Regions from separate parts of the Brochothrix thermosphacta DSM 20171 genome, predicted to be linked through region 2. Evidence: riboswitches for the same ligand, from Rfam matches in the RefSeq annotation. Region 2 holds a riboswitch; the other holds the start of a gene.

Region 1 (21,320 bases), 1.0 Mb from region 2:
TTCGGATTATAACATCAATGAAATTAGTGAAAAAATTGGATACACCAGCACAGGCTATTTTTATAAAAACTTTAAAAATGTATCCGGTATTTCACCAAGAGATTATCGCCAACAATTTGGTAATGAAGAGTAGTTGAAAAAACATGAGGAGTGAAATGGGAAATTAGTACATCAACAGAAGGAGTGGTACTCTCGTAAAGCGAATGAATTCGCTACGATATTAGCAAAGGAGTGGTACTCGCTGTCGCTCCGTCCCATACTGTCTTTGTAAGCTCATAGCTTCGCACAACGTCAGCACCCATACTGTCTTTGTAAGCTTTTAGCTTCGCAACAATGTCAGTAATTTCATAAACGCACAAAAAAACATTAGACCTGACATTTAAGTTTTAAATAGACATTCCTCCAGAAAAACTAAGCTTACTGTATCAAAATTTCATAACGGGATTCAATAATATAACGAGACCTGAAATTTAAGTGCTTTAGTAGGCATGAATCAGCCTACCTCAACTGAAATTTCTAGTCTAACACGTTCGATTTTTAATCCATTCTAATTTCGATAAAGTAAAATGAGCTTAGCTTTCTTTCGGTAATCAGTCTATCCTAACTAAAATTTCTAGTCTAATGAATGTTTTTTATTTTTCCAATTTTTTAGAGAATCGACGAGGTGTTTCCACTTTCACTACTTAATTACTAATTCAGTTTCAGTGTCGAAGAAGTGTGCTTTGCTGAGGTTGAAGGCTAATTTAATAATATCTCCGGCTTCATAATCGTCGCGTGCGGGCACCTTAGATACAAATTCTGTGTCTTCAATCTTAGTATATAACATTGTTTCAGCGCCTAATAATTCTGAAACGACTACTTCAACGTCCATTGTACTTTCTGCTAATGTTTCTAACACTAAGGGTTCGTTATGAATATCTTCTGGTCGAATACCAAAAACAAGTTTTTTACCTTCATAGCCTTGTGCTTTTAACACTTTGTATTTACCTTCAGGCACGTGGAAGTTCATGTCGCCGCCTTCAGTGCTAATGTAACCATTTTTCAATTCAACATTGAAGAAGTTCATTGCTGGTGAGCCAATAAAGCCGGCTACAAAAACGTTGTTAGGGTGGTTATAAACTTCCTTTGGAGAGCCGATTTGTTGAACAAATCCGTCTTTCATAATAACAATTCTATCTGCCATCGTCATTGCTTCTGTTTGATCATGTGTTACATAAATTGTTGTTGTTTTTAAACGGTTATGTAGTTTTGCGATTTCAGCACGCATCGCTACACGTAATTTAGCATCTAAGTTAGATAGTGGTTCATCCATTAAAAAGACTTTTGCATCACGCACAATCGCACGTCCTAAAGCAACACGTTGGCGTTGTCCACCTGATAATGCAGCGGGTTTACGTTCCAAATATTCCGTTAATCCTAAGATATCTGCAGCATCTGTTACTCGTTGCTTGATTTCAGCTTTACTGTATTTACGTAATTTCAAACCAAATGCCATATTATCATAAATACTCATATGTGGATAAAGCGCATAGTTTTGGAATACCATCCCGATGTCACGGTCTTTAGGTGCCACTTCATTCATCAATTTATCGCCGATGTAAAGTTCACCATCACTTATGTCTTCAAGTCCAGCAACCATACGAAGGGTTGTTGATTTACCACAGCCTGAAGGTCCAACGAAAACAATGAATTCTTGATCAGCAATTTCAAGGTTAAAATCTGTTACTGCGAAACCGTCTGAGTTGTCATACTTTTTATAAATATTACGCAATGCCATTTGTACCATTTTAAAAACCCCTTTGTTTGTTTTATCTATTACTAGTATATAATGCCAATAAACAATAGCGTATAGACACATCGCACAAAAAAAGTAGCAAACTAACCAAATATGTAAAGGCTTACATTAAAAGGAGGAATTCACATGACACCTACAAAATTACTAACCATCTATCCGACGGCTAAAACGGGTTCAAACCCTTTACCGGCTCATATTAATATCCCTCATGAAACGCAATATCTTAGCATTCCTGAGACCGATTTAACGGCTAGTGAAATAGCATTGTTGACCTCGCTCTACCAACAAGAAATCGTTTCAAAGCCTTCAATTAAACGGTCACCTTGGCATGCCTTTTTAACGGGAGAAACTGCGATCCTTCCCTCGGTATCTGCACCCGTACGTTGTATCTATTTTGATGTCCGTTTTGCAGATAACACTCAACAAATGGGGGAGTGGTTAAATTTATTCGATGCATTATTTGAAGGGCGTCGCACTCGTTTTCTATTAACTGAAACGAGTGGCGTATTGGTAGAAGAAAAAACAACGGATGCTCTAACAGATGAAAGTCTGGCGTCAATACTGACGGTCTTAGATAGTGATTTTTATGCCCATTCAAGTTGTGTGATCGGTTCATATTATGATGTTTCACCACAATTACCCGCTTATTTTATAGAAGAAAAGCGTTTATTTCAAGTTCATTTACAACATTTAACAGGAGATAGTGTTGTGAACATTCCTAAGTTGTTATTTAAAGAACATGCGAGTCAAATGACGGCAGATAGCGTTATCTTACAACAATTAAAAGAGGTGTTAATTGCACAACCTGATACTGTTTCTTTAATTAAGGAATTATGGAAAAATGAAGGGAACATTGCTCATACTGCCCAAAAATTATTTATTCATCGGAATACATTGTTATATCGCATTCAACGGTTTTATGAACAAACCGGATTATCTCTTAAATCAAATGAAGCCTTATTTTTATGTTATCTGCTAGTTGGTGTGTAAACAAACAGAAAGTTGAACAGTTTAATAGAGAACCAAAAAAACCACCCAAAAGGGTGGTTTTTGAGTGTGGAAAATAATTATAATTTTAAAACATTTTATTTTTTCTTATACTTCTTAATTATCGCTTTCATGTACTGACGTTGACTGACGGGGTTAGCTTTTCGTTCAAGGTAAGCCAGTTCTTTTTGCAGTTTCGTATATTCAGCCCAACGTTGTGTCGAAAGAGTTCCGTCTGTCAATGCCGCTGTGACTGCACATCCCGGTTCATTGTTATGCGTACAGTTATTGAAACGACAGTTTGCAGTCAGTTCCTTGATATCGGTAAAAGTAGTATCTAAGCTTTCTGAATCAGCCCAAAGCTGTAGTTCGCGCATACCAGGTGTATCAATAATCCAAGCGTCACCGACCGGTAATAAAAAGCGCGAGGTGGTTGTATGGCGGCCACGACTATCGTCGTCACGAATACCGCTCGTTGTTTGAATTTCTTCACCTGCTAAATAATTGAGCAACGTTGATTTACCTGCACCCGATGAACCCACAAGCGCGATTGTTCGGTGCTCAACAAGGCGCTTGTTTAAACGATCAAAACCAGCCCCATTTAAAGCACTGCAAGCAATAATTTCGATGCCCATATGTTCACTTTCAACTTGGGCAAGGTAATCTTCGAGGTCTGTCACTAAATCACTTTTTGTTAAAACAATCACAGGGATAGCACCACTGTCCCAAGCTGTTGTCACATAGCGGTTCAGTCGTTTCAAGTTGAAATCCTTGTTAAGGCTCATCACCAACCAAACTTCTTCAATATTAGCGGCAACTACTTGACGTTCGTCTTTCTCACCGGGAATATTACGCACAAAGTTTGTTTGGCGCGGTAAGCGTCGATGGATCACCTGTTTTGTTTCATCGGTCACCACCCAATCACCGACAGCCGGTAGCTCAAATTTTGTTGTGATCGTACGTGAAAAGCTCCCAGTTAATTTAAGGTTTATTTTACCTTCGAGCGTTAATGCTTGGTAAGTATTTTGTCCGGTCACAGTTATGCGTGCCAATCGTGAGCGTTCTTGCTCAGTGAGTGTATCTTCGAAAAACGTGTGCCATCCGAGTTGTTCTAGTGTGTACATAAATAATCTCTCCTCATAATTGAGGGAGAAGCACTGTTAGGAAATCTTCGCCCTCATCTCTAATTGATTTACAACGGCGTATAATGTAGTTAAAACTCCCATCATGCAACATCCTTTCTGGTTCTTGATAGTTATCAAGTTAATAGTTTTATTATGGCATGAACGTGTAGGGGACACAAGTCATATTTTTTAGCGTTGAAGCAGTTTCTATTTTCACAAGCTTGCCTTATAATGTAAGAGTGGAATGAAAACGATGACATTTTGAAAGAGGGTGCGCATGATGCCAACAAACGCAATAAAAGAAAGCTGCTTGTTAGCAACCGAACAACATGTAAAACAATTGTTAGCTGCAGATACCACAGGTCATGATTGGTGGCATATTCATCGTGTGCGAAAGTTAACTTTAACGCTTGCAAAAGAAGAGCAGGCAGATCTGTTTATTTGTGAAATGGCTGCATTGCTTCATGATACAGTGGATGACAAGTTGGTAGCTGACGAAAAAATAGCGCAAACTGAACTTTTAGATTGGTTGTTTGAGCAACAGTTAGAAGAGAACGTTGTTCGGCAAATTATGCAGATCATTGCAGATATGTCTTTTAAAGGTGGTAGTAATGCGGATAAAGTTTTATCGCTCGAGGGTAAAGTGGTGCAAGATGCTGATCGTATTGATGCGCTTGGTGCGATTGGGATTGCGCGTACGATGGTATATAGTGGTAGTAAAGGTCGCCCGATGCATCTTCCGAATGCGCAACCACGTCTAAACATGACACTGGCAGAATACCGAAATGACGAAGATACAGCAATTATGCATTTTTATGAGAAATTACTGACTTTAAAGGATACAATGAATACACTAACTGGAAAAAAACTCGCAGAGCAACGGCATTTGTTTTTGGAAACGTACCTTGAACAATTTTATGCGGAGTGGGCTGGCGAACGTTAAAAATTAAGGAGGCATTATGACTAAAAAACGAGTAAGAAATATTTTCTTTACATTGATTATCTTAGGGCTACTAATCTTCCAAAAACAAATTGGCTATACACTGAGTCTTGTTTTGGCGGGGATTATTATTGCTTACTATATTGCAGAAGGCATTATCCGTACAAGAGGCTCAAAGCACGACCAACCGAAGTAAAGGAGTGGTTTTATGTTTACATATGAAATTATTCAAAAGTTTAACTCATTAGAACTTGCTCTCTATGAATATATCCAAAAGCACCCACGTGAAATTTTATACATGACTGTTCGTGAACTAGCAGATGCGGTACATGTTTCCACTTCAACTGTGATGCGTTTTTGTAAAAAAACGGGCTGTGAAGGTTATACAGAATTTCGCTTTCGTTTTAAAATGAGCTTGGCTAAAGAGACAGAAAAACGTCGCGAATCAAATTCAATTTCGGAAATTATGAATTATTTTAAATACATCGATAACCCTGTCTTTGATGGTAAAGTTAATCGCATCGTATCATTAGTACGTGATTCTAATCGAATTGTGTTCGTTGGTATTGGGACGTCAGGTGCGATTGGAAAATATGGGGCACGTTATTTTTCAATGAATGGCAAATTTAGCCATTACATCGAAGATCCTTTTTATCCAGTAATGGAAGAATTGGACCATAAAACAGTTGTTATTGCTTTATCTGTTTCAGGCGAAACCGAAGAAACAGTCTTATTATTAGATAAATTAAAGCAACACGGCTGCCAAATTGTAAGTATAACAAACCAAGAGAACGCAACGATTAGCCGAATGTCGGTCGAAACAATCTCTTATTATATGTCGAATGAGCGCATTGCAGGTGATTACAATACAGCGAGTCAAGTACCTGTCATTTATATTATCGAAGAAATCGCTCGACGTTTGCCGATAAAATAACCTAACAGTAACAACCCAACCATTTGATCCTAATAAGGATGAGATGGTTATTTTTTTGCTGTAAAAAATACAAGGTGTTTTTTTTATGTAACAAATTTCCCAATGAAATACGAGTGTTTTAATCAATGAATACGCTTTATTTTCGCAAATATTTTGATAAGATATACTTGTTAACAAAAAGTAAAGGCTTACATCATAGGAGGATAAGAAATGGCTATCAATTATACAAAGTCAGCAAAAGAAATTATCAAAGCAGTGGGTGGCGATGAAAACATCAACAGCCTGACACACTGTGCTACGCGTTTACGTTTCATTTTAAACGACGACAAAATAGTGAATAAAGACGAAGTGAATAAAATTGAAGGCGTTATCACTACAATGGAAGCAGGCGGGCAATTCCAAGTCGTGATTGGTAATCACGTCAAAGATGTTTACGAATTGATCATGCAAGACATTAAAGTAGACGATAGTAAAGCATCGAATTCAAACAACAAAAATAAAGTCGGTGTATTCAGTCGTATTATCGATGTTATCTCAAGTATTTTTGCACCGTTCTTATATACTTTAGCAGCTTGTGGTATTTTACAAGGGTTGTTAGGTGTAATGGTAGCTTTAGGTTGGTTAGATACTGCTGGTGGGACTTACCGTATTTTAAACTTCGTTTCATGGACTGGTTTTACATTCTTACCCGTGTTGATTGCGATTACAGCAGCGAAAAAATTTGGTGCTAACATTTATGTGGCAGTTGTAACGGCATGTGCACTTGTTAACCCTGATTTCATGAAAATGTTTGCAGCCAATGATTTTTTAAACAATGCTTCAGCAGATCCAAAAGTGCAATCAATGATTACACAAGCAACAAATAACCCTGATACAATGAAATTAATTAATGATGTATTAGGCATTCCTGTTCTATCACAACCGCTTGATTTCTTAGGCTTACCTATCAAAATGTTAAGTTATACTTCATCGGTTATTCCAATTATTTTAGCAATTTGGATTTTATCGTATGTCCAACGTTTCTTTGAACGTATTTTACCATCAGTTATTCGTAACTTATTCACGCCATTATTAAGCTTAGTAATTATTGTACCAATGACTTTATTAGTATTTGGACCAGTTGGTAGTACAATCGGTGGCGCAATTGGTGATGTATATAACTTCTTATACGGTCTTAGCCCAATTATCGCGGGAGCCATCGTAGGTGGGTTCTGGGAAGTGCTTGTTATCTTCGGCGTTCACTGGGGTATTACACCAGTGACAGTAGGGAACTACGCATCTCTAGGCTACGATACGTTCACCGCATTACAAGCCTCAGCTGTGTTTGCGCAAGCAGGCGCTGCACTCGGTGTATTCTTCAAATCACGCGATAGCGCAATGCGAGGTGTTGCATTACCTGCAGCTATCACAGGTTTCTTTGGTATCACAGAACCAGCGATTTACGGTGTTACATTACGTTTGAAAACACCCTTTATCATGGGTTGTATTGCCGGAGCTGTCGGTGGTGCAATTGCTGGTGCTTTCCGTTCAGTATCTTGGGCATACAACATGCCCGGTATCGCAACATTACCGGCCTTTTTCAAGAGTGGTCATGCAACAGAATTTATCGGCTTGTTAATTTCAATCGTCGTTGCGTTTGTACTTGGCTTAGTATTAACTTACGTTGTTGGCTTTAAAGAAGAAGCAAAATAAACCTAAACCAAAAATGAGGAGGATATTGACATGACTAAGTTAAATGATGATTTTTTATGGGGTGGCGCTGTTGCGGCCCATCAAGTTGAAGGCGCATGGAATGTGGGAGGTAAAGGCCCAAGTATTGCAGATGTCTTAACTGGTGGTGCACATGGTGTTGACCGTATCATTACAACAGAAATCGAATATAAATATCGTTATCCAAATCACGAAGCGGTCGATTTTTATCATACCTATAAGGAAGATATTGCGCTCTTTGCTGAGATGGGCTTCAAGTGTTTCAGAACCTCAATCGCATGGTCTCGCATTTTCCCGAAAGGGGATGAAACAGAAGCGAATGAAGCAGGTTTACAATTTTATGATGACTTATTTGATGAATTGCTTAAATATGGTATCGAACCCGTTGTAACATTATCACATTTTGAAATGCCAAATCATTTAGTGACAGCATACGGCGGTTGGAAAAACCGTCAAGTCATTGATTTTTTTGTCCATTATTCAGAGGTGGTCATGCGTCGTTATCAGAAAAAAGTTAAATACTGGATGACATTCAATGAAATTAACAATCAAAAGAGTTTTAAAGCACCGTTATTCGGTTACACAAACTCAGGTGTTATTTTTAATGATGCGGAAAACCCGGAGGAAACGATGTATCAAGTCGTGCATCATCAATTAGTAGCAAGTGCAAAAGTTGTGACAATAGGTCATGAAATTAACAAAGACATGCAAATCGGTTGTATGATTGCAGTTGTGCCGCTATATCCGTATTCATGTCACCCTGATGATATGATGTTATCAGTTGAATCAATGCATGATCGTTACCTGTTTGGGGATGTACATGTTCGAGGTGAATACCCAAGTTACGCTTATAAAGAGTGGGAGCGTAAAGGTTTCAATATTGAGATTACAGCAGAAGATAGTGCCGCTTTACGTGCTGGAACGGTCGATTATGTCGGTCTAAGTTATTACATGACCAATACTGTACGTGCAGGTGTTAAAGGTGAAGGCACCGCAACGGCTGGTTTTGAAGGGAGTGTTCCCAATCCGCATGTTAAAGTATCAGATTGGGGCTGGCAAATTGATCCGGTTGGTTTGCGTTATGCTTTGAACTTACTACATGAACGTTATCAATTACCATTATTCATTGTGGAAAATGGATTTGGTGCAATTGATACGCCTGAAGCTGATGGGACAATTAACGACGATTATCGCATTGCTTACTTAAAGGCACATATCGAAGAAATGACAAAAGCTGTCACTTTAGATGGTGTGGATTTAATGGGTTATACACCGTGGGGATGTATCGATTGTGTATCCTTTACAACAGGTGAGTACAAAAAACGTTATGGTTTTATCTATGTAGATAAACATGATGATGGTAGTGGCACAATGGCACGCTCGAAGAAAAAAAGTTTTAACTGGTATAAAGAAGTCATTGCCAGCAATGGTGAAAATTTATAAAAAGACTGATAGCAGTTGTTGCAATCCCATTGAGGTGTGTAACAACTGTTTTTTCACTTATAAATGACAAAAATCAAAATTGACAAATAAAAAAATAAACAGTATGATTAAGCTATCATTTTAATATCGGTGTACAAAGACGTACACGACGTGATTGGCAAAGAGGCCCAGATTTTCCGATGTTTACCATCGGAAAGTTTGGGTCTTTTTTTTGAAAATAAATCTGGAAGAAGGTGGGTTTAAGTTGAAAAAAGTTATCTTTATGGGCCCAGTAGGTTGCGGGAAAACGACATTATCACAAAGAATGTTAGGGCTCGCTTTACAGTATGATAAAACACAGGCAGTGGCTTTTTACCTTGATATTATTGACACGCCAGGGGAATATATTTTACATCGCCAGTATTACAGTGCATTATCAGTTACTGCAGCAGAAGCTGATGTTATCGCTTTAATGCAAAGTGCCACAGATAAAACACAAGTTTATTCACCCGGATTTGGTAGTATCTTTCCAAAACCAGTCATTGGGATTGTGTCAAAAACTGATATTGCTGAATCCGATGCAGTGATACAACAAACGAAACAACGCTTGCGTGAAGCAGGGGCACGCCAAGTTTTTTGCTTATCAGCTGTGGATGAAATGGGTGTTAAGGAGTTATTAGCTTATCTAGAGGAGGAAGAAATTAAATGAAACTTTATACAAAAACAGGTGATGCGGGTCAAACAAAACTGGTCGGGGGTACAAGTGTTGCTAAATCTTCGGAACGTGTGGCATCTTACGGAACGATTGATGAATTAAACGCATGGTTGGGTTATACGTTAATACAACTTAATCCGCTGCATGCTGATATTTGTTACGATATCGAAACGATTCAACAACTGTTATTTGATTGTGGCACAGACTTGGCAACACCAGCGGGTCATCGTGCGTATCGCTTAAGTGAAAAGGATGTTATTTGGCTTGAAGGGCGCATCGATGTTTATGCGGATGAACCCCCAATGATTGAACATTTTATCATACCAGGAGGCACACGAGATGCTGCGTTATTACATGTGGCTCGAACAACGACCCGTCGTGCCGAACGTCATGTTGTCGCACTATTACAAGAAGAAGAAATAAATGGGGCGGCCTTACGTTTCCTTAATCGCCTCTCAGATTATTTTTATGCAGTAGCTCGTGCGGTCAATACGCGTCAAGGCCAAACAGATGTCTTTTATCAAAATTCAGATAAGGTTTTTCATAATTTTTAAAGCTTGAATTTTCAAGATGCGCATGCTAGACTGGAATCAGTTAGAATGAACTAACTTGGTAATTCCTACACAAATAGTATTTAGAATACAAAAATGGAAGTTTGGTGTAAATCCAACGCGGTCCCGCCACTGTGATAAGTACATTGTGCTTTAAGTCAGGTCTTTGATTGTATTCTGCTATTGCGGACTGTTTCGTGGTAAAACAGGCTGTTTTTCGAAATTGAAGACGCCCATTGTTTTAACAACGCAGTAGCAAGTGAATGTGTACCGATGCCAGCACACTGAAGTGCAACTTAAAAGCAATGGGCATGTCACTTCCAATGGCGTAAGTGGATCAAAACAAGGTCGTTTTGTGAATGCCTTATTTAATGTACACTAACAGCTACACCAAATAAATAGACACATACATTGTTGTATGTGTGCAAAGCAAAGAAGCTTAAAGGCTGTCATTCTGGCAGTTCTTTCGAGCTTCTTTTTTACGGTCTTATTTAAGGAGGAATAGAAAATGAAAGAAATTAGCATTAAAACAACGGTATACACAGGGGAAGATGCATTGGGACATTTGGCAACAATCGCAAACAAAAAAGTGTTTATTGTCACTGATCCATTTATCGTATCATCAGGTATGATCGAACAAGTCACAAGCCGTTTGCAACAATCAGTCGAACATCTTGTTTTTAGTGAAATAACACCAGATCCACCGATTGAAACAGTGGTTAAAGGCATTGATACAATGGCAGAATTTGCTGCTGATATTATTTTAGCAGTGGGGGGCGGTTCAGCAATCGATGCGGCGAAAGCGATGAAATATTTCGGTGAAACCTTACGCAATCTAAAAGGCACACAGTTCATTGTTATTCCAACAACGAGCGGAACTGGCTCTGAAGTCACGAATTTTTCGATTATTACCAGTGCTGATAAAGGCGTTAAATATCCACTTGTCACAAACGCAATTTTACCAGATATTGCGATTCTCGAAACAAACCTTGTGAAATCAGTGCCACCTCATATTACAGCGGATACAGGAATGGATGTGTTAACACATGCTTTAGAAGCCTATGTTTCGACCAACGCGAACGATGTGAGTGACGCTTTAGCTGAAAAAGTAGTACAGCTTGTTTTTGAATACTTACCGCGTGCTTATAAAAATGGTGCTGACATGGAAGCGCGTGAGAAAATGCATATGGCTTCGTGCATGGCCGGAATGGCATTTAATATGGCATCACTCGGAATTAACCACGGGATTGCACATGCAGCGGGGGCCAAATTACATATCGCTCATGGTCGTTTAAATACCGTATTAATGCCAGCCATTATTCGCTATAACAGTCATATTGACGAGGTACAGGGTGTACCCGCTAATCTTGCAGCAGAACGTTACGCACATTTGGCAAAATTGTTGGGATTGTCCATCACGAATAGACGCGTGGCAGTTAAAAACTTGATGCGAGCGATTGAAAAATTACGACAAACACTTGAAATGCCAGCCACATTAAAACAATGTGGTGTTACAGTAGACACAATCACAGCGCTAGAAGTTGAAATAGCAACAGCTGCACTCGTTGATGGTTGTACAGCAACTAATCCACGTGTACCGACAAATGATGAAGTTGTGTCGATTTTACGACATGTCCTTTAAAAAATTTTTCAGCACTCGGCATCATCTTGACATCAATTTTAACAATCACTATAATAATGGTATAAGACACAAGGATGTGTCGCTAATTAGAGCAATGGAGCTCCTAACCTACGAGATATCAACCGATATTTTGTTTGTTTAGGAGCTTTTTTAATTTTAGTAAAGAGGTGAAACAATGTCTGAACAAGAAAAACAACGTATGATTCAAGAATATGTTCCTGGTAAACAAGTCACTTTGGCACATATTATTGCGAGCCCTAACCGCGAAATCTATACAAAACTTGGTTTAGCCGATGAAAGTTATGGTGCGATTGGTATTTTAACGATTACGCCTAGTGAGGCAGCAATAATAGCTGTTGATATTGCGACAAAAGCAGGAGCCGTCGAGATTGGTTTTATCGACCGTTTTAGTGGTTCTGTTGTTTTAACAGGCGATGTATCATCTGTTGAAGCAGCTATCAGTGAAGTGTTAGTTGGTTTACAAACGATACTCGGATTTACAGGCACAAAAATCACCAGAACATAGCAACACAATACGAGATAGAAATGGACGTGACGTGATGAATGGACGCATTGTAGTAGTCGATGATGAACCTATTACAAGAATGGATATTCGTGATGTATTGGAAGAAGCGGGTTACGACGTAGTGGCTGAAGCTTCAGATGGTTTCGAAGCAATTGAAGCATGTAAAAACATCGCCCCGATTTAATCATTATGGATATACAAATGCCAATTTTAGATGGTTTAAAAGCAGGTAAAAAAATTCTCGCTGACCAGTTAGCACAAGGTATTATCTTTTTATCGGCATTTAGTGGTGTTGAACATACAGAACGAGCAAAAAAAGCAGGTGCAATCGGGTATCTCGTGAAACCTCTGCATGAAAAATCATTAATTCCCACGGTTGAAATGGCTATCGCAAAAGGACAAGAAACCACAAATCTTATCAAAAAAATTGAAAAATTATCCTTAAAACTTGATGAGCGTAAAATTATTGAAAAAGCAAAGGGGTGCTTGATGTTGCGCGACCATATGACAGAGGATGACGCTTATAAAACAATCCGTGAATTGAGCATGAATAAACGGTGTCGCATGAGTGAAATCGCTGAGTTGATCGTGATGACCGATGAGTAAAGCAGAACTGAGACGTCTTTGTGAAAAACATTTGGATTTAAGCTCGGCAGATATTGCAGAACTCGTCCGTGTTTCAGAAGAACTTGAAACATCATCTCGATATGAAGAAGTAGATGTTTTTATTGATATTTTTGATCAGGTGACTCGCGAAGCAGTGGTTGTTTATCATAAACGACCCGTTTGTTTACCATCTCTTTATCAAGGTAATGTTGTGGGTTTGGAAGCGAATAAAAAAAATGAACCCGGTGTTTATCGTACGATGACAACAAGTTTAAATTCGATGGGGCTATATGCAAATAGTCAAGAACAGCGTTTAATCAAACAAACAGTGTATCCTATTCGGAATGATTGCCGTACAATAGGTGTTTTGATTGTTGAGGAAGCAGCACGAGAACCCCATAAAAGAACGAGTCTTCAAGTTGAACCCTTCTTCCATTTAGAAGATGCCATCTTAGCAGATGAAATCAACGAAGAACTACTTGTGTTTGATAATCAAGGGATTCTCATTAAAGCAAATAGAGCAGCTCATCTTTTTTATCAACAGATTGGGTATATCGGTAGAATTCAGGGGTTACATTATGATAATTTAGCGCTGGATAGCACTACTTATGATTTTTTACTGTATCAATTAGAACGTCAAAAACATGAAACAGAGACAGTCATTAAATATGATAATTACCACTTGTCCATTAAAAAGATATGGACGAAGCACGATGATCAATTGATGATGATTATTCGGGATGTCACAGATATCAAAAACAAAGAAGCAGAAATTATTTCGAAGTCAGTTGCTATTTTGGAAATACATCATCGCGTTAAAAATATTTTACAGTCTGTTGTTTCATTGCTAAGAATACAAGCAAGACGAGTGACAAGCGAAGAGGCTAAAATTGCACTGCAAGAGAGCATTAATCGTATGTTGGTGATTGCTCAAACACATGAAATGTTATCAATGCAAGTGGAGGATGCGTTAGAGCTAAAACCCATTCTAACATCGATCTCTCATAATATTGAACGGTTATTTACTAATATTCAACCGCTAACACTTGAGATAATAATGACGGATAACATCTACTTAAATGGTAATCAGATGGTGAGTTTATCACTTGTTATCAATGAAATACTCCAAAACGTTTACGAATATGCGTATCCGCAAGGCAGTATGGGGCGTGTGATAATTACCGTGAAAAAACACAATCAAATTGTTGATTTAACAATTACTGATTTTGGCTGTGGCTATAATACCAAAACCGCGGGTCAAACAAGTTTAGGTTTAATGATTATTAAAAGTTATGTCAGCGAAAAATTAAAAGGTAAATTATCAATCTCATCAGGAGAAAAAGGGACAACGACCCATATTCTCTTTAAAAACACACTTGAACAGTGACGTTTAAGTGATTCAGGCAAAGATGCTTGGAGAACAGTAACATGCGACTATAGGTTGTATGTGCTTTCTTCAAGCATCTTTTTTTAGAGGAGGCAAAGTTATGTTAGAAAAGATGTTAACTGTCGGGATCGATTTAGGAACGTCAACCACACAACTCGTATTGTCGGAATTAACGATTGAAAACCTCGCATCCGCCTTCAGTGTGCCGCGAATTACTATTTCTGATAAACGCGTGATTTATCGCAGTGATATTATATTCACGCCGCTTCTTTCAGAAGAAGTGATTGATGCAGAAGCAATTAAAACATTTGTTTCTCAACAATACCAAAAAGCAGGTATTAAAAAAGAACACATCCAAATGGGTGCCGTTATCATCACAGGTGAAACCGCGCGAAAAGAAAATTCAGCCTTAGTTCTAGAGGCATTAAGTGGTTTTTCAGGAGATTTTGTAGTGGCAACAGCGGGACCAGATTTAGAAAGTATTATTGCAGCTAAAGGTGCAGGTGCACATACGTATTCAGAAAAAACGCGCAAATCGGTGGTCAACCTCGATATTGGTGGTGGTACGACTAATCTAGCTGTGTTTACTGATGGAGAACTGATCGATACCGCTTGTTTTGATATCGGAGGGCGCTTAGTTAAAATCAATCCAGACACCCGTGAAATCACTTTTATTACAGAGAAAATCAAACGGGTTATTGCTTCTGCAGGTTGGGATATCAAAGTGGGTCAAACAGCCAGCGTTAAAAAGTTAACACCATTAGCACAAGAAATGGCATGTATATTGGCTCAAAGCATTGGTGCAGCTGAAAAAAGCCCTTATTATGAACAATCAATTACGCACCATGGCTTAACAAGTAATGTGGCAAGTGATTATGTATCATTCTCTGGCGGGGTTGCCGACTGTATCGCTGTTGAGCTGGGAAGTGATCCGTTTGAATTTGGTGATATGGGGCAGTTATTAGGTTGGGCAATTGCTCAATCATCAGCGTTTCAAGCAATGGCAATTATTCCTTCAGTTGAAACGATTCGAGCCACCGTTGTTGGTGCAGGTTCGCATACCGCAGAAATCAGCGGCAGTACGATTTCGTATACAGGTGCGAGTTTGCCGCTACGAAATTTACCAGTATTAAAACTAACTGATGCAGACAACCGTTTAGAAAGTGAACCGTTGGCGAAGAGTATCACTGAAAAACTCGGTTGGTACAAGGTAAATGAAGAGTTTCAAATGATAGCTTTAGGATTTGAAGGTGAACCCAGCCCAAGCTTTACACGTATCCAATCCCTAGCGAAGGCAATTGTCACAGGTTTACAGCCCCTTATTGAGAAGAACTATCCAGTTGTGATTGTTGTTGCTCAAGATATGGCAAAAGCGTTAGGTCAAGCATTGTTTGCTGAATTACCACAAGCGCATCCCTTTGTTTGTCTTGACAGTGTCAAGGTAGAAAATGGCGACTATATTGACATTGGTTTACCGGTAGCAGAAGGAAAAGTGTTACCTGTTATCGTTAAAACACTCGTCTTCAATTAAGGCAGACTGAAGAGAAGCACATGCATCACTTAGGAAAATGAGGCAATTAATAAGTGACTTCAAGCAACAAAATTAAAGGAGGAAATAAAATGATTTTAAAAACAAGTTTATTTGGAAAAGTGTATGCTTTTCAATCAGTAATGGAAGTAATGGCGAAAGCCAATGAAGAAAAATCGGGTGACCGCTTAGCTGGTGTCGCGGCAAACTCAGCAGAAGAACGTGTAGCAGCAAAAGTTGTGCTGGCACAGTTGCAATTAAAGGATTTATTTAATAACCCTGCAGTACCGTATGAAAAAGATGAAGTGACACGTATTATTGTTGACCAAGTCAATCTCCGTATTTATGAAAGTATTAAAAATTGGACGGTTGAAGAATTCCGCGAATGGTTGCTTGATACAAACACAACAGACTTTAACATTAAACATATTTCACGTGGTTTAACTGCAGAAATGATTGCGGCAGTCACAAAATTAATGTCGAATCTCGATTTAGTTGTTGCAGCTAAAAAAATTCATATCGAAAAAACGGCCAATACTACAATTGGTCGTGCAGGAACTTTCTCAGCACGTTTACAACCCAATCATCCAACAGATGATCCAGATGGTATTATGGCATCGTTAATGGAAGGTTTATCTTATGGGATTGGTGATGCAGTAATCGGTTTAAATCCTGTAGATGATTCAACTGAAAGTGTGAAACGTGTGTTACATCGTTTTGAAGAATTCCGTTCTGAATGGGATATTCCAACACAAACGTGTGTGCTTGCTCATGTTAAAACACAAATGGAAGCAATGAAACAAGGCGCACCTACTGGTTTAGTATTCCAATCAATTGCTGGCTCTGAAAAAGGGAATACAGCGTTTGGTTTTGATGGGGGAACGATTAGCGATGCGAACCAAATGGCATTAGAAACTGGAATGGCTGCTGGACCAAACGTGATGTACTTTGAAACAGGTCAAGGTTCTGAGTTATCATCAGATGCCCATTATGGTTGTGATCAATTAACAATGGAAGCACGTTGTTATGGCTTCGCTAAAAAATACGATCCGTTTTTAGTTAATACAGTGGTTGGCTTCATCGGACCCGAGTATTTATATGACTCAAAACAAGTGATTCGTGCCGGACTTGAAGATCATTTTATGGGTAAATTAACAGGTATTTCGATGGGTGTTGATGTGTGTTACACCAATCATATGAAAACGGACCAAAATGACATCGAAAACTTGTCTGTTTTATTAACAGCTGCAGGCTGTACCTACATTATGGGTATTCCACATGGGGATGATGTCATGTTGAACTATCAAACAACAGGCTATCATGAAACGGCAACATTACGCGATACCTTTGGCTTAAAACCAATCAGTGAATTTGATCAATGGATGGAAAAAATGGGCTTGAGTGAAAATGGTAAATTAACAAGCCGTGCCGGTGACGCATCAATCTTCCTCAAATAATAACGAAAGGGTGAGTATTTTGAACGAAAAAGACTTAAAAGTAATGATTGAAGATATCTTAACTGAAATGACAGGAGCGAAAACGGAAAAAACACCAGAAAATCCAAAAAGCGAAACACCAAATAATGCTGTTTCCGTTGTGGAAGATGGGATGATTCCTGATATTACAGAAGTAGTCATTAAAGAACAATTTATGGTAGAGAATCCGCGTGATAAAGCGGGTTATATGAAAATGAAACAATTTACACCCGCACGTTTAGGTTTAGGTCGTGCAGGTACACGTTATAAAACACAATCGGTGTTACGTTTCCGTGCCGATCATGCCGCTGCTCAAGATGCCGTGTTCTCATATGTAGATGAAGCGCTTGTAGAAGAGATGCAATTTGTTTCAACCGAAACACTGTGTCGTGATAAAGATGAGTATGTGACCCGCCCCGATCTGGGCCGCGTTTTCTCTGAGGAAATGGCTCAAAAAATCACGAGTCATACGACGAAAGCAGCTAAAATCCAAGTCGTTGTAGGGGATGGGTTAAGTTCAGCTGCAATTGGAGCTAACATTCGTGAAATTTTACCTTCTATTAAACAAGGCTTAAAAATGTTTAACCTTGAATTTAATGAAGTCATTTTTGTTAAACATTGTCGTGTACATGCAATGGATCAAATTGGCGAATTAACAGATGCCGGCGTTGTCTGTTTACTAATTGGTGAACGTCCTGGGTTAGTCACAGCAGAATCAATGAGTGCTTATATCGCTTACCGTCCAACTGTGGGAATGCCAGAAGCACGTCGTACCGTTATTTCAAACATTCATAAAGGTGGAACACCACCTGTTGAAGCCGGTGCATTTGTTGCTGAATTAATCAAAGAAATGCTCGATAAACAAAAATCAGGAATCGACTTAAAAGAAAGCTAAAGAGCGGAGGAAAAGTAGATGAAAGCAGATCGATTAGGAACGACAGTATTGAGTGCGAAAATCATTTCAAACGTTGATGAAGCAATGGCAAAACAATTGAATCTTAACCCGGCACAACGGAGTTTAGGAATTATTACTGCTGATTGTGATGATGTCACTTACATTGCATTAGATGAAGCAACAAAAGCAGTACCTGTAGATGTCGTTTATGCGCGTAGTTTTTATGGCGGTGCTGGGAATGCTCAAACAAAATTAGCGGGTGAAGTGATTGGAATTATTGCTGGTCCAAGTCCCGCTGAAGTGAAAAGTGGGTTGGATGTTGCGCTGGCAACAATTGAAAATGGTCCTTCTTTTATTAGCGCAAATGACGATGATTCTGTGCCTTACTTAGCCTATTGTATTGCACGTACAGGAAGTCATTTAGCGAAAGAAGCTAACATTACTGAGGGTGAAGCGATTGCTTATTTAATTGCACCACCGATGGAAGCCCTTTATGCCTTAGATTTTGCATTAAAAGCAGCAGATGTTAGTTTGGCTGCATTTTATGGACCGCCTTCAGAAACAAACTTTGTTGGCGCACTATTAACAGGTTCACAATCTGCTTGTTCAGCAGCATGTGATGCGTTTGAACGTGCAGTGATTGAAGTGGCTGAAAATCCACTAAATTATTAAAAGGTAGGGGATTTTTATGGAAAATAGAGCGCTAGGCTTAATTGAAGTGTATGGCTATCTCGGTGCAATTGCAACGGCGGATGCCACATTAAAAGCAGCAGATGTTGAATTGGTCAATGCCGAAAAAATCAGTGGCGGCTTAACTACCATCCAAGTCATGGGGGATGTTGGTGCGGTTACCGCTGGAGTGGAAAGTGGACGTGTTGTTGCAGAGTCACTGGGTTGTTTATTATCCAGTCATGTGATTGCTCGCATGGATGCTGACACACAGGCCTTACTGATTGAAAAAAAAAAAGTGAAACAAACGGTTGAAACAGTGCCTGAAAAGAAAACAACAGCTTCTTCAATGACTAAATTACAACAATTGGAAAAAATGAAGGTCGATCAATTGCGAAAATTAGCGTTAGAAAAACAAGTGAAGGCGATTAAAAAAGGTGATATTAAATTTGCTAATAAAGCGAAGCTAGTAAAAGCCTTATTAGACCATTCAGAAAGTGGTGACAACGAATGATATTAGATAAAGATCTTGCATCAATTCAAGAAGTACGCGATCTATTAGCTGCTTCTAAAAAAGCACAACAGCAATTAGCTACATTCCCACAAGAAAAAATTAACGATATTTGCCATGCAATTGCCAATGCGTGTTATGAAAACAGTGAAAAATTAGCGAAGATGGCTCATGAAGAAACTGGTTTTGGTATTTGGCAGGATAAAGTGGTTAAAAATACTTTTGGTTCTAAAATTGTATTTGAGAAAATCAAACACATGAAAACGATTGGTATTTTAAGTGAAAACACCGAAGAAGGTATTATGGAAGTTGCTGTCCCACTGGGTGTAGTGGCAGGCTTGATTCCTTCAACAAATCCTACTTCAACAGTAATGTACAAAACACTGATTTCTGTTAAAGCAGGTAATGGTATTGTGTTTTCGCCTCATCCAAATGCGTTAAAAAGCATTTTAGAGACGATAAACATTATTAATGCCGCAATTGCTACAGCAGGCGGTCCTGCCGGATTAGTCAGCTGTATGACAAAAGCAACCATGCAAGGGACAGCTGAATTAATGAAACACACGGATACAGCTGTTATTTTAGCAACGGGTGGATCAGCAATGGTTAAAGCGGCATATTCATCAGGAACACCAGCAATTGGTGTTGGACCAGGTAACGGTCCTGCGTTTATTGAGCGTACTGCGAATATTCCACAAGCCGTTAAACATATTTTAGATTCAAAAACATTTGATAACGGCACTATTTGTGCTTCTGAACAATCAATTATTGTGGAGGAAGTCAGTAAAGCAGCTGTTATTGCCGAACTAAAAAAACAGGGAGCGCATTTCTTATCTGTTGCTGAAGCGAAGCAATTAGAAAAATTCATCATGCGTGCGAATGGCACAATGAATCCATTGATTGTTGGTAAATCGGTGCAACGCATTGCTGATTTAGCAGGCTTAACAGTGCCACAATCGGCCCGTGTTTTAATCGCTGAAGAAACAAATGTTGGCCCCAAAGCACCTTACTCACGAGAAAAGTTAGCACCAATTTTAGCCTTTTACACAACGGCAACTTGGGAAGCAGCTTGTGCGTTAAGTATGGAAATTTTGCATCAAGAAGGGGCAGGTCACACAATGATTATTCATTCGGAAGATAAGAATGTCATTCGTGAGTTTGCTTTGCATAAACCCGTGTCGCGTTTGTTAGTTAACACACCCGGTGCTTTAGGTGGGATTGGTGCAACAACCAACTTAATGCCTGCTTTAACACTTGGTTGTGGCGCAGTCGGTGGCAGTTCAACTTCTGATAATATTGGACCTGCGAATCTCTTTAATATTCGCCGTGTGGCTTATGGTAAACGTGAGTTAGAAGATTTACGTGGTGAACCCGTTTCAACAGACGCAACGTCACAAGAACAATTAATCAACACTCTGATTGAAAAAGTATTGGAACGATTACACTAATAACTTGAGACAGCAGCAAAAAAACTGTTGTGGCAAAGCTATTATTATAATAAATAAAAAAACAATTATACTAGGAGGAATTTATTATGAATAACGCATTAGGAATGGTAGAAACAAAAGGTTTAGTAGGCGCAATCGAAGCAGCAGACGCTATGGTGAAAGCAGCTAACGTTCAATTAATCGGTAAAGAACAAGTCGGTGGTGGTTTAGTAACAGTGATGGTTCGCGGTGATGTTGGTGCAGTTAAAGCGGCAACAGATGCAGGTGCTGCAGCATGTGAACGCGTAGGCGAATTATTATCAGTACACGTTATCCCACGTCCACATACAGATGTTGATGCTATCTTACCAAAATAAGTGTAACCATTAGGAGTATTAAAATAGAAAGGGCTTGGAGGGTTATCTGAATCCAGACCCTTTCTATTTTTAAATTATAGGAGGGTTTTAGATGAATAA
Region 2 (9,671 bases):
TATTCCAATAGAGCATTCAATTCTAGCAATTGATTCTGTCCATTTGAGAATTCCGTTTCCTAAAGCCAGCCAGAAAATTTTAGAGGATTTATTAAAGTGGAAGACGTGTTCAAAAATGATAGGTTTTAATAAAGCTGAAACGATTATTTTAAGTAATGAGTCCACTGACTTATATCAAGAAGTTCATTTGATCCATGATAACAGTGCAGTTCCAGAAACAATGGGAATTGGCGGCACTCATCATGTTGCGTTCTCTGCCGAGTCATATGGCACATTAATGGGTTATGAAGAATGGCTAATCAACTATAATATGATGTCTTCAGGTATTAAAGATCGAGAAATATTTAAATCTTTGTATTTTAGAGAGGCTAACAGAATATTATTTGAAATAGCGACAGAGGAAATGAACCATGATATATTAGAAAATGATTTTGCTGACGTTGATGAATATCCTCTCTACTTACCTGCTTTTTTAGAGAAAGATCGAGAAAAAATAGAATACAATTTAAAATAAACCATTCATTCTAGCTACAATATCTCGTTGTTTATTTGAAAAAAGTGATGAAAGCTTATTTTTTCAAGTTGTAAAGCTCTATAAAACTTAATGATAGGTAACTATTTGTTCAATATAAAATAGACAAGTAATCTAACGAGGTATTTAACTTATCTGAGCATCCGCTTTTTGGTGATTTAGAGATAATTGTCTATATACGATACTATAAAGCTTGTAGTATACTTAAATTATTATGTAGGGAAAGGTGGAAAATAGGTTACCTAGTATTGTGCTTTGGGCTTTTGGCCTTGTTTTAACTTTATGGGGTTTATACTCGATGAATAGAGCGTTTAAAAAGAATAAGACTAAAAATAATTTAATTCAGTTGTTATTAACAGGGGAAGCTTCTGGAATTGGACAATTTATTTCAGGTATAGTTACTATAGCTGTGGGCTTCGTTGTTTTGTATTTCCAAAACAAATAATTTTAAGTTAATGAATTCATAAGGAACCAGCAGCGAGTCTATTGTTAGTGGTTAGGCATGGTTATGAAATTATTAAAAATGATTATAGTGGTGGATTTTATCTAGAAGAAGTTTAATAGCTTTAGTGGTTAAAATTAAATAATACAAAAAGAAACAAGCATTAATAGATATCTGTATGGTAGATAAGCAATTAATGCGAAAAAAGTAATCGTCAACTCAAAGTTGAAACGGTTACTTTTTTTTGCGATTTAATTAGTAGGTTAACTCATTTCAACTATGAAATGAGTCATATTCCAAAATTAAGTCTTTTTAAATAGAGTAATGAAAACCTAGGATGTAAGCATCAGCAAAAATTATGATAAAGTTGTAGGCTCACTCTTTGTGGATAGGCTACACTAAGTTAGACAGAATAAATGAGGGCTTGTAAACTAAGACTACTAATAAAAAGGAGTGTGCTACTATGCCACGTCAACGTCGAACATTTACGCCTGAATTTAAACTGCAAATGGTGAAGCTTTATGAAAATGGAAAGTCACGTGCTGATATTGCTCGTGAATATGATTTAACCCCTTCGGGATTAGATAAATGGATTAAAAATCATCAAGCTACTGGCTCGTTCGCAGCTAAAGATAATCGAACAGAAGATGAAATAGAACTAAATAAATTACGTAAAGAAAATCAGCGGTTACTAATGGAGAATGATATTTTAAAGCAAGCGGCGCTGATCATGGGACGAAAATAAATGTGATTCGTAATAACGCTCACCTTTATTCGGTATCAGCAATGTGTGCCGTCCTCGAGATTAAAAGGAGCACCTATTATTATCATATAAATTTAGATGCCACTTCGCAGCGAAAAACAGAGGACATCGCACTTTCAAAAGAAATTGAACGGATTTTCAAAGAAAGCCGTAATAATTATGGTACGCGTAAAATCAAAAGAGAATTATTAAAGTTAGCTGAACCTAAACATGTATCAAGACGCCGAATTAGCCGCATAATGCATTCGTTAGGTTTAGTTTCAAACTACACTGTGGCTCAATTTAAACCGCAAAAATCACGTTCGAATGAGGCACTTATAAGAAACGAGTTAAAACGTGCGTTCATTCAAGAAAAAGAATTAGCTGTCGTTGTAAGTGATTTAACATACGTTCGTGTCGGTGGAAAGTGGCATTATGTATGTTTATTTGTAGACCTTTTCAATCGTGAAATTATTGGACATAGTGTAGGAGAAAACAAGACTGCAAGTCTTGTCTATGAAGCATTAGCAAGCATTTCTGCAAATTTAAATGACATACAGCTGTTTCACACGGATCGAGGGAAAGAATTTGATAATCGGTTGATTGATGAAGCGCTTGAAACATTTAATATTCAACGTTCACTAAGTATGAAGGGTTGTCCTTACGATAACGCTGTAGCGGAAGCAACATTCAAAGTGTTTAAAACAGAATTCGCAAACCAAGCTCACTTTTCCAATCTTAATCAGCTGGAACTTGAATTAAATGATTACGTTCATTGGTTTAATAACATCCGTATTCATGGAACATTGGGTTATTTAACGCCTACCGAATTTAAATTACAGCCCTTATAATTTTTGTTCAATTTACTGTTGCCATTCCATTGTTAAAGAAAAAAGGAGTGTAGGATGCATCATAATAGTGCACTGAAATCATGTTCAATGATGTCTTGTAATACAAATTGGTCGTCCTGATAATGATATTTAAAGAAGGAACAGTTTTGAATTTTAGTATTCTTTTTAACAGTACCAGTGTGTTCCCAGTGACGATAAAAATTTGCAATTGCGGCACCGTGTGAAACAATTAAAATACTATCGGCCGGACTATTACTTACAATATCGGCTACGGTAGTACTAATACGGTTTTCAAGTTCTATTTGTGACTCTCCGCCAAATTGTACAAAAAAATCGTTATAAGGGAGTGGCGGGTTTAAATGTTCGCCTTCACCTTCATAAGAACCGAAATTCCATTCACGTAAATTTTTAATCCGTTGATAAGGCTGATGAGTTAATAGTTCAAGCGTATCAACCGCTCGTTCCGATGTTGAGCTATAGGCTTCATCAAATGTGATTTTTTCTGTTTGTAAGTGAGCGTGTGCAATTTTTGCTTGTTGAATACCAATAGCTGTTAGAGGGGAATCACAAAAACCTTGTATTTTATGTTGCGCATTGAATAAGGTTTGTCCATGTCTCACTAAATATAATGTTGTCATTTTTTTAACTCCTTTATCACATATATATGATAAGTATAGCTTAAAGTATCGTGGAATTCAGTGGATTTAAATGATGAAATGTGACAACATCAAAGCTATCAGATGTTTTTATAACCCATAACTTGCATTTTATGTATTTTTTGTACAATGATATTAGGTGTTAAGTTGCTAACAAATTTTTGGTTATATTATTTCTGTATGTTGTATTCAGTAACATAATTCTCTATAATCAAGGTGACTCTAAATAAGATGAACGTCTTATTTATAAAAACTAGTCGTAAACAAACGTTACATTGGGAAACGTTATGTTGCAATTGAGTTAATAAAGAGTGGTTTACGCGGAATACATTAATTGGGGGAACTCCTGTGAAAAAACGTCCATTACAGATACTCGTCGTTTCATTGTTGGCAATTTTAATCGTAGGCGGTATTTTCTTAAACAATAAATATGCTAAGGTTGCTAAGTCAGAAACAAATAATAGCAGCGAAATACAAGCAGATAAAACAGCGGACAGTGCTGGAAAAACGAGTAACACCGATGCAAAAAAAGAAAAATCTGCTGAAAAAGAAAAAACTAAACTGAAAAAAGAAGAAACGAAATCTAGTAAAGTTAAAGAAAAAGCAACAAAAGAAACAATTGAATCAAACAAAGATAAGCAGATAAAAAACAATGAAAAAACGAAACAAGAAAAGTCTCAAGTAGCTAAAAACGAAAAAATAAATGAGCGAAAAACGATTGATAATTCTAATAAAACAAGGGTCAAAGGTGAGGCAACAAAGTCAGGGGAAACGCCAGTACCTCATCCTAATAAGTCATCAGCTAAACAACCTAATACTCAACCAAATAAAGGGTCTGTGAAGCCTCCATCTCAGCCATCAAAACCTTCCAATCCTTCAAAACCAACGCCTGAAAATAAGCCACAACCAGAGGCTAAAAAAGAAATTACGTTATCAATCAGGGGAACGGTCGCTAACTCCTCTACCTATTTTATAAGTCCTCAAAAAGTGACAATAAAAGAAGGGGAGAGCGTTATGGATGTACTTGGTGATTTTTGTCGTGATGATGGTATCCAAGTGGGAATTCGTAACGGAAATTATGTTGCGGGTATTAATAATCTATATGAATTTGATAAAGGATCAGAAAGTGGCTGGCTTTATCGCGTGAACGGCGTTTTCCCTAGTTATGGTGCGGCGCAATACACCTTGAAAGTTGGCGATACGATTGAATGGATGTACACAGAAGATTTAGGTCATGATGTAGGTGCACCACAAGGTTAATAGGACGTTTTTTAAAGACTGGAATTTTCCAGTCTTTTTTGTTTGTTATGAAAAATAATAAAGTAGCATTATTTTGTTGTCACAAAATGGCATCTCCGACTTTAAATAGCGCTATAGAAACAACTGCTCGTGTTAGTTATTTCCTTTTTGAAAAATAATAAAGAGATATATTTGTGCATCCCTGTATATGACCTTGTAAGACCGTAAAATTTTACCTATAATTAAGGATAGAAAGTATAACAAATCGATATGTATTAAGATGTAGGGAAAGAGGTGTAATTCCTCTACAGCCCCAATCTACTGTGAGAAGGACGAAATCTCAATGACCACTGAATAGTTAGCTATTTGGGAAGGTGAGAGAGTAGGATGAATTTTAGTCAGAATACCTCGCTTAATACTTATAGTTACTACAATTCTTATTGGAAGAATTATCTAGTACAATTCATCAGATAAAACAAAGGACCGCGTCTTTGTGTATCTATTTTTTAGCATGAGTCTGTTTCTAGCCATCCTTCGATAACGATTGGATGTCTTTTTTTGTGAACTTTACTAATATTTGGGGGTCGAATAATGAAAAATATTAAACAAAAAATATTGATTATATTGGCAACATTGAGTTTAGTTATTGGTTTTTTTGCAGTACCAGCAGGTGTTTTTGCTGCTGTCACTGTGGATGAGGCAATCGATGGTGGCACATCAAAAATATTATCTACGGGTAAATTAGCGGATGATTGGCAGTCTTTAGGCGTCGCACGATCAAATACGCCAGCAAGTAAAGAAGTTCGTCAAGCGCGTTATAATGATATTGTGGCTTATTTAAATCAATCAGATCGTCTTTCAGCAACTGATTTTGAACGTACAATCATTGGCGTTGTGTCAATTGGTGGGGATCCCACTCATATTCCTGAGGCAACAACCCATAAAAATCTTGTAGAAGAACTCTATCAAAGCAATGCAATGAATTCAGGGGTAAACGCTATAATCTATGGTTTGCTTGCTTTACAGACGAAAGAGTATGCAGTACCTGAAAATGCAAATTTCTCTATTCAAGAAATGGTTGATAAACTACTGAGCTTACAAAAAGCAGATGGTGGTTGGGCTCTTGGTGGTGCAGTTGGTGATGTTGATATGACAGGTATGGCGATTACTGCTTTAGCTAAATATAAAGATATGCCGGGTGTGTCCACAGCTTTAGATCGTAGCGTGGCATGGTTATCATCAGTTCAGTTAAAATCAGGTGGTTTCAAAGGCTGGTCAAATGAAAATTCAAACTCACTTTCTCAAGCCTTGATGGCAATTACATTAACTGGTAATGACCCAAAGGGCGCGCTGTTTACCAAAGATAGCGATATGATCACCGCATTGATGACGTATCGAACAGCTGACGGTGGTTTTAAATGGTTACCGACAGATACACAAAGCAATGGTATGGCTTTAGAACAAGCCTTGTATGCATTAACACAATATAAATTTTATTTGAATGGTTCGGGTTCAATTTATGATTTTGTTAACAATCCCGTGCCACAGTTGATTGAAACACCAGTAGAACCTGATCCAAGTACAGAGGAACCGAGTTCAAGTGCAGAACCAGGCACAGAGGATTCAGATAGCAGCGATTCAAATAGCAGTGATTCAAATGTGAGTTCAGAAGACTCAAGCACAACAACGTCTATTTCAGATGGTTCAGACGAAAATACTGAAGAAACAATATCCGATTCAGAAGGTTCAAGTAATGTAGAAAAAAACACTACTGATTCAAGTGAAGCGGGTATCATCGGGGATACAGATTCAAGTACAACAGCACCGTCAAAAGAAGCTGAGGAAGAGGCTGTCCAAAATACAAGTAATAATGCTAATTCAGATAACGCCAAAAGCTTACCAAGCACAGGTGAGGCAAATGATTACATGTTTTTAAGTGTATTACTAGGCGCGAGTATGTTATTAGTGGGTGTATTTTTCTTAGCAAAAAACAAACGCAAACAGAACAATTAAATAATCAGAAAAACGGTGCTTCAAATAGAATAGTCAGCTATTTTATTTGAGGCACTTCCCTTATGAGAGAGGAGTTTTCAGGTGGGAACAGTATTAAATTCGGTTCATCCGTTTACAAGCTTTTTTTATTTTGTTGGTGTGATTATTTTGAGTATGATGTTCTTACACCCTGTCTTTTTAGTTATAGAGTTACTCTTGTTAGTACTGTATAATTTGGTTCAAAAAAATGGTGCTAAACTTAAACAAACAATGAAAGGCTCATGGTTTTTGATTCTAGCAATTATTATTATTAATCCATTACTCAATCATCGTGGCAGTCATTTTTTATTCTATATCGGTAACAATCCGATTACATTAGAAGCAGTTGTCTATGGTATTATCATGGCACTCTCTTTTAGTTGTTTGCTTATTACTTTTATTTCATATAACAGCGTGATTACAAGTCATAAATTTTTATACTTATTTTCCAGAATATCACCCCAGCTAGCGTTGTTAACAATGATTACAATGCGCTTTGTCCCTCTTTTTATTCGTCGGTTAACGACAATAAGTGCTATTCAGAAAACACGTGGCATTCAAATGACGAGCGGAAAAATAAAAAAACGTGCCCATAGTGGTATGCGTTTAGTACAAATTTTGCTGGTGTGTTCATTAGAAGAAGCTTTGCAAACAGCTGATTCGATGGAAGCACGTGGTTATGGCATAAAAAAACGAACAACCTATTTAAGTTATCAATTAGAACGGCGTGATATCATCAGCTTAATTGGTGGTCTCTTAATATTACTTATTTGTATTTATAGCAAACTACAGGGATTCGGTAATTTACAAATTTATCCTGAATTGGGGAGAATGGGTTTAGATCTGATTCAAAACCAAATAGTACTGATATTAACCGTGTTATTTGTAGGTTACCCACTTATTTTGGAAGGACGTGAATTATTATGGTGGTCTTGGCAGAAATAAAAAATTTAAACTTTAAATACCCTGAAGAACAAGAAACTGCGTTACTTTCAAGTTCATTGATCATTGAAGAAGGCGATTTTCTTGTTTTAGCGGGCTCATCAGGTAGCGGTAAAACAACGCTATTACGACATTTGAAAAAAGAATTATGGCCGATTGGTGAGCGAACAGGTGAGATTCTTTATCAGGGTGAGCGTTACCAATATTTAACAGAAGTGCAATCAGCAACAGAAATTGGAATGGTCTTTCAAAACCCAGAAAACCAAATTGTAATGGATAATGTGATGGGTGAGTTAGCTTTTTCACTTGAAAACATTGGATGCCCTCCTAAAATTATTGAAAAACGAATTGCAGAGCTTATTAGTTTTTTAGGTTTTCAAAATATACTTGAACAATCGATTCATACATTATCAGGTGGACAAAAACAGTTGGTAAATTTAGCCTCTGTTTTGATTTTACAACCCAAATTATTAGTTTTGGATGAACCAACTGCTCAACTTGATCCGATTGCGACACGTGATTTTTTAGGGTTATTGAAAAGGATTCATGAAGAATTAGGCATCACGATTGTTATGAGTGAACATCGCTTGGATGAAGTCATTCCGATGGCAACACGATTAGTGATGATGGAGGATGGCAAGATTATAGAAAATAATCGTCCAGAGACTGTCGTGGGGAATCTCTGGCAAGAGCGGGGAAATGCCTTGTTTATTCCACAAGTTCCGCGTTTGTTTTTAGAAATGGGTTCATCGGTTTTGCCATTTTCAGTGTTAGAGGGGCAACGTAACTTGCCTCGATTACAAGAGAACGTAACAGTAGCCAAAAAGGCGGATAATGCGCCTGAGAGAGAACCTATATTAAAAGCAAAATCAATTGCTTTTCAATACGAAAAAAATGGTCGTTTTATTTTGAGAGATCTTAATTTCAGTATCGCTAAGGGAGAATGGGTCGGGATAGTTGGTAAAAATGGCACCGGAAAATCGACTTTTTTAATGGTATTAGCAGGGTTGTTAAATGCGCGAAGAGGTAAGGTAACATTTGCAGGGCGAACACTTAATAAAATCGATTTACAAGAACGATACGAGCGTATTGGCTATGTTTCGCAAAATCCTGCGTATCATTTTGCTTATGACACGGTGTTTGATGAATTTTATCAGCGTGCTATTCAAATAAAGCTTCCACAACCTGAAGAAGCGGTTCAGACAATGTTGCAAGAATTGCAAATAACCCATGTTTCTAAGAGAAATCCGCTTGATTGTAGTGGTGGTGAACAACAGCTGGTTTCATTAGGTTTGGTGTTATTATCAAAACCTGAAATTTTGTTATTAGATGAGCCTACGAAAGGCTTAGATCCTGTTCGAAAACATCATTTAGGAGAGCTTTTAAAGTCTCTGCAAGCCAAAGGAACAACACTTGTAATGGCAACTCACGATATGGAATTTGCGGCAGCATATGGAACAAGGGCAGCGTTACTATTTGACGGTAAAATTTTATCGGAGGCTTCTGTAGCAGATTTTTTCAGCGATAATTTCTTCTATACGACCTCTATTAATCGCTTGGTTCGTAAATACTTACCACAGGCTTTAACATGGGAGGATGTTATACCACATGTCGAAAACTCAAAGAAATTTAATTAAGTTAATCCTTTTTTTGATTTTTATGTTAGTACTATCAGTTGCTATAACCGATAAGTATTATTTATTAATCAGTCTTTTATTTTTGGTTGCAACAATGGTACCGTTATACCGTCGTTTTGAGAACAAAAAAATTCAATCACGTGAAATTGTTTTTATTGCTGTACTTGCAGCTATTGCTGCGACCAGCCGTGTACCATTTGCGATGATTCCGAGTGTTCAACCGACGACTTTTGTGATTATTGTATCTGCCATGGTATTAGGGAGTGAAAGTGGCTTTGTCATTGGTGCGACATCGGCGCTAGTATCTAACATGTTTTTAGGTCAAGGTCCATGGACACCGTGGCAAATGTTTTGTTGGGGCATGATTGGATTCACAGCAGGACTTTTGAAAGATTCCCCAATCTTGAAAGAGATGTGGAGTCGTTTAGTATTTGGCTTTGTATGCGGCTTTCTTTTTGGATGGATTATGAATTTATGGTATGTTGTGGCATATATCAAACCGTTAAGTTGGATTGCATTTGTGCAGGCATATGCTGCTAGTTTTTATTTTGACTTAGCTCATGCACTTTCAAATGTATTTTTCTTACTACTGTTCAGTG

The links. A riboswitch is a leader RNA that binds a small molecule or an ion and turns the genes downstream of it on or off. The one in region 2 is predicted to bind cobalamin.
Region 1: another riboswitch for cobalamin. It lies ahead of V6S17_RS07360 (1-propanol dehydrogenase PduQ); the one in region 2 lies ahead of V6S17_RS02180 (LPXTG cell wall anchor domain-containing protein).

What each region holds. Positions count from the first base shown of each region.
Region 1 covers NZ_CP145608.1:1,444,408-1,465,727, reverse strand. Annotated here, with positions in the region: gene V6S17_RS07415 (response regulator transcription factor) at 1-133, shown strand, start outside; gene V6S17_RS07410 (ABC transporter ATP-binding protein) at 680-1,786, opposite strand; gene V6S17_RS07405 (helix-turn-helix domain-containing protein) at 1,922-2,785, shown strand; gene rsgA (ribosome small subunit-dependent GTPase A) at 2,881-3,906, opposite strand; gene V6S17_RS07395 (HD domain-containing protein) at 4,184-4,849, shown strand; gene V6S17_RS07390 (hypothetical protein) at 4,866-5,042, shown strand; gene V6S17_RS07385 (MurR/RpiR family transcriptional regulator) at 5,055-5,780, shown strand; gene V6S17_RS07380 (PTS transporter subunit EIIC) at 5,991-7,472, shown strand; gene V6S17_RS07375 (6-phospho-beta-glucosidase) at 7,503-8,933, shown strand; gene V6S17_RS07370 (EutP/PduV family microcompartment system protein) at 9,178-9,621, shown strand; gene V6S17_RS07365 (cob(I)yrinic acid a,c-diamide adenosyltransferase) at 9,618-10,181, shown strand; adenosylcobalamin (AdoCbl) riboswitch at 10,250-10,397, shown strand; gene V6S17_RS07360 (1-propanol dehydrogenase PduQ) at 10,687-11,820, shown strand; gene V6S17_RS07355 (BMC domain-containing protein) at 11,996-12,346, shown strand; partial or broken gene V6S17_RS07350 (ANTAR domain-containing response regulator) at 12,381-12,952, shown strand; gene V6S17_RS07345 (sensor histidine kinase) at 12,945-14,339, shown strand; gene eutA (ethanolamine ammonia-lyase reactivating factor EutA) at 14,440-15,870, shown strand; gene V6S17_RS07335 (ethanolamine ammonia-lyase subunit EutB) at 15,960-17,324, shown strand; gene eutC (ethanolamine ammonia-lyase subunit EutC) at 17,344-18,237, shown strand; gene eutL (ethanolamine utilization microcompartment protein EutL) at 18,256-18,909, shown strand; gene V6S17_RS07320 (BMC domain-containing protein) at 18,926-19,420, shown strand; gene V6S17_RS07315 (acetaldehyde dehydrogenase (acetylating)) at 19,417-20,865, shown strand; gene V6S17_RS07310 (BMC domain-containing protein) at 20,952-21,221, shown strand; gene eutD (ethanolamine utilization phosphate acetyltransferase EutD) at 21,313-21,320, shown strand, end outside.
Region 2 covers NZ_CP145608.1:404,948-414,618, forward strand. Annotated here, with positions in the region: gene V6S17_RS02155 (VOC family protein) at 1-514, shown strand, start outside; one part of gene V6S17_RS02165 (IS3 family transposase) at 1,438-1,684, shown strand; one part of gene V6S17_RS02165 (IS3 family transposase) at 1,684-2,567, shown strand; gene V6S17_RS02170 (histidine phosphatase family protein) at 2,627-3,205, opposite strand; gene V6S17_RS02175 (DUF4430 domain-containing protein) at 3,572-4,483, shown strand; cobalamin riboswitch at 4,723-4,892, shown strand; gene V6S17_RS02180 (LPXTG cell wall anchor domain-containing protein) at 5,054-6,475, shown strand; gene V6S17_RS02185 (energy-coupling factor transporter transmembrane component T) at 6,557-7,438, shown strand; gene V6S17_RS02190 (ABC transporter ATP-binding protein) at 7,417-9,072, shown strand; gene V6S17_RS02195 (ECF transporter S component) at 9,044-9,671, shown strand, end outside.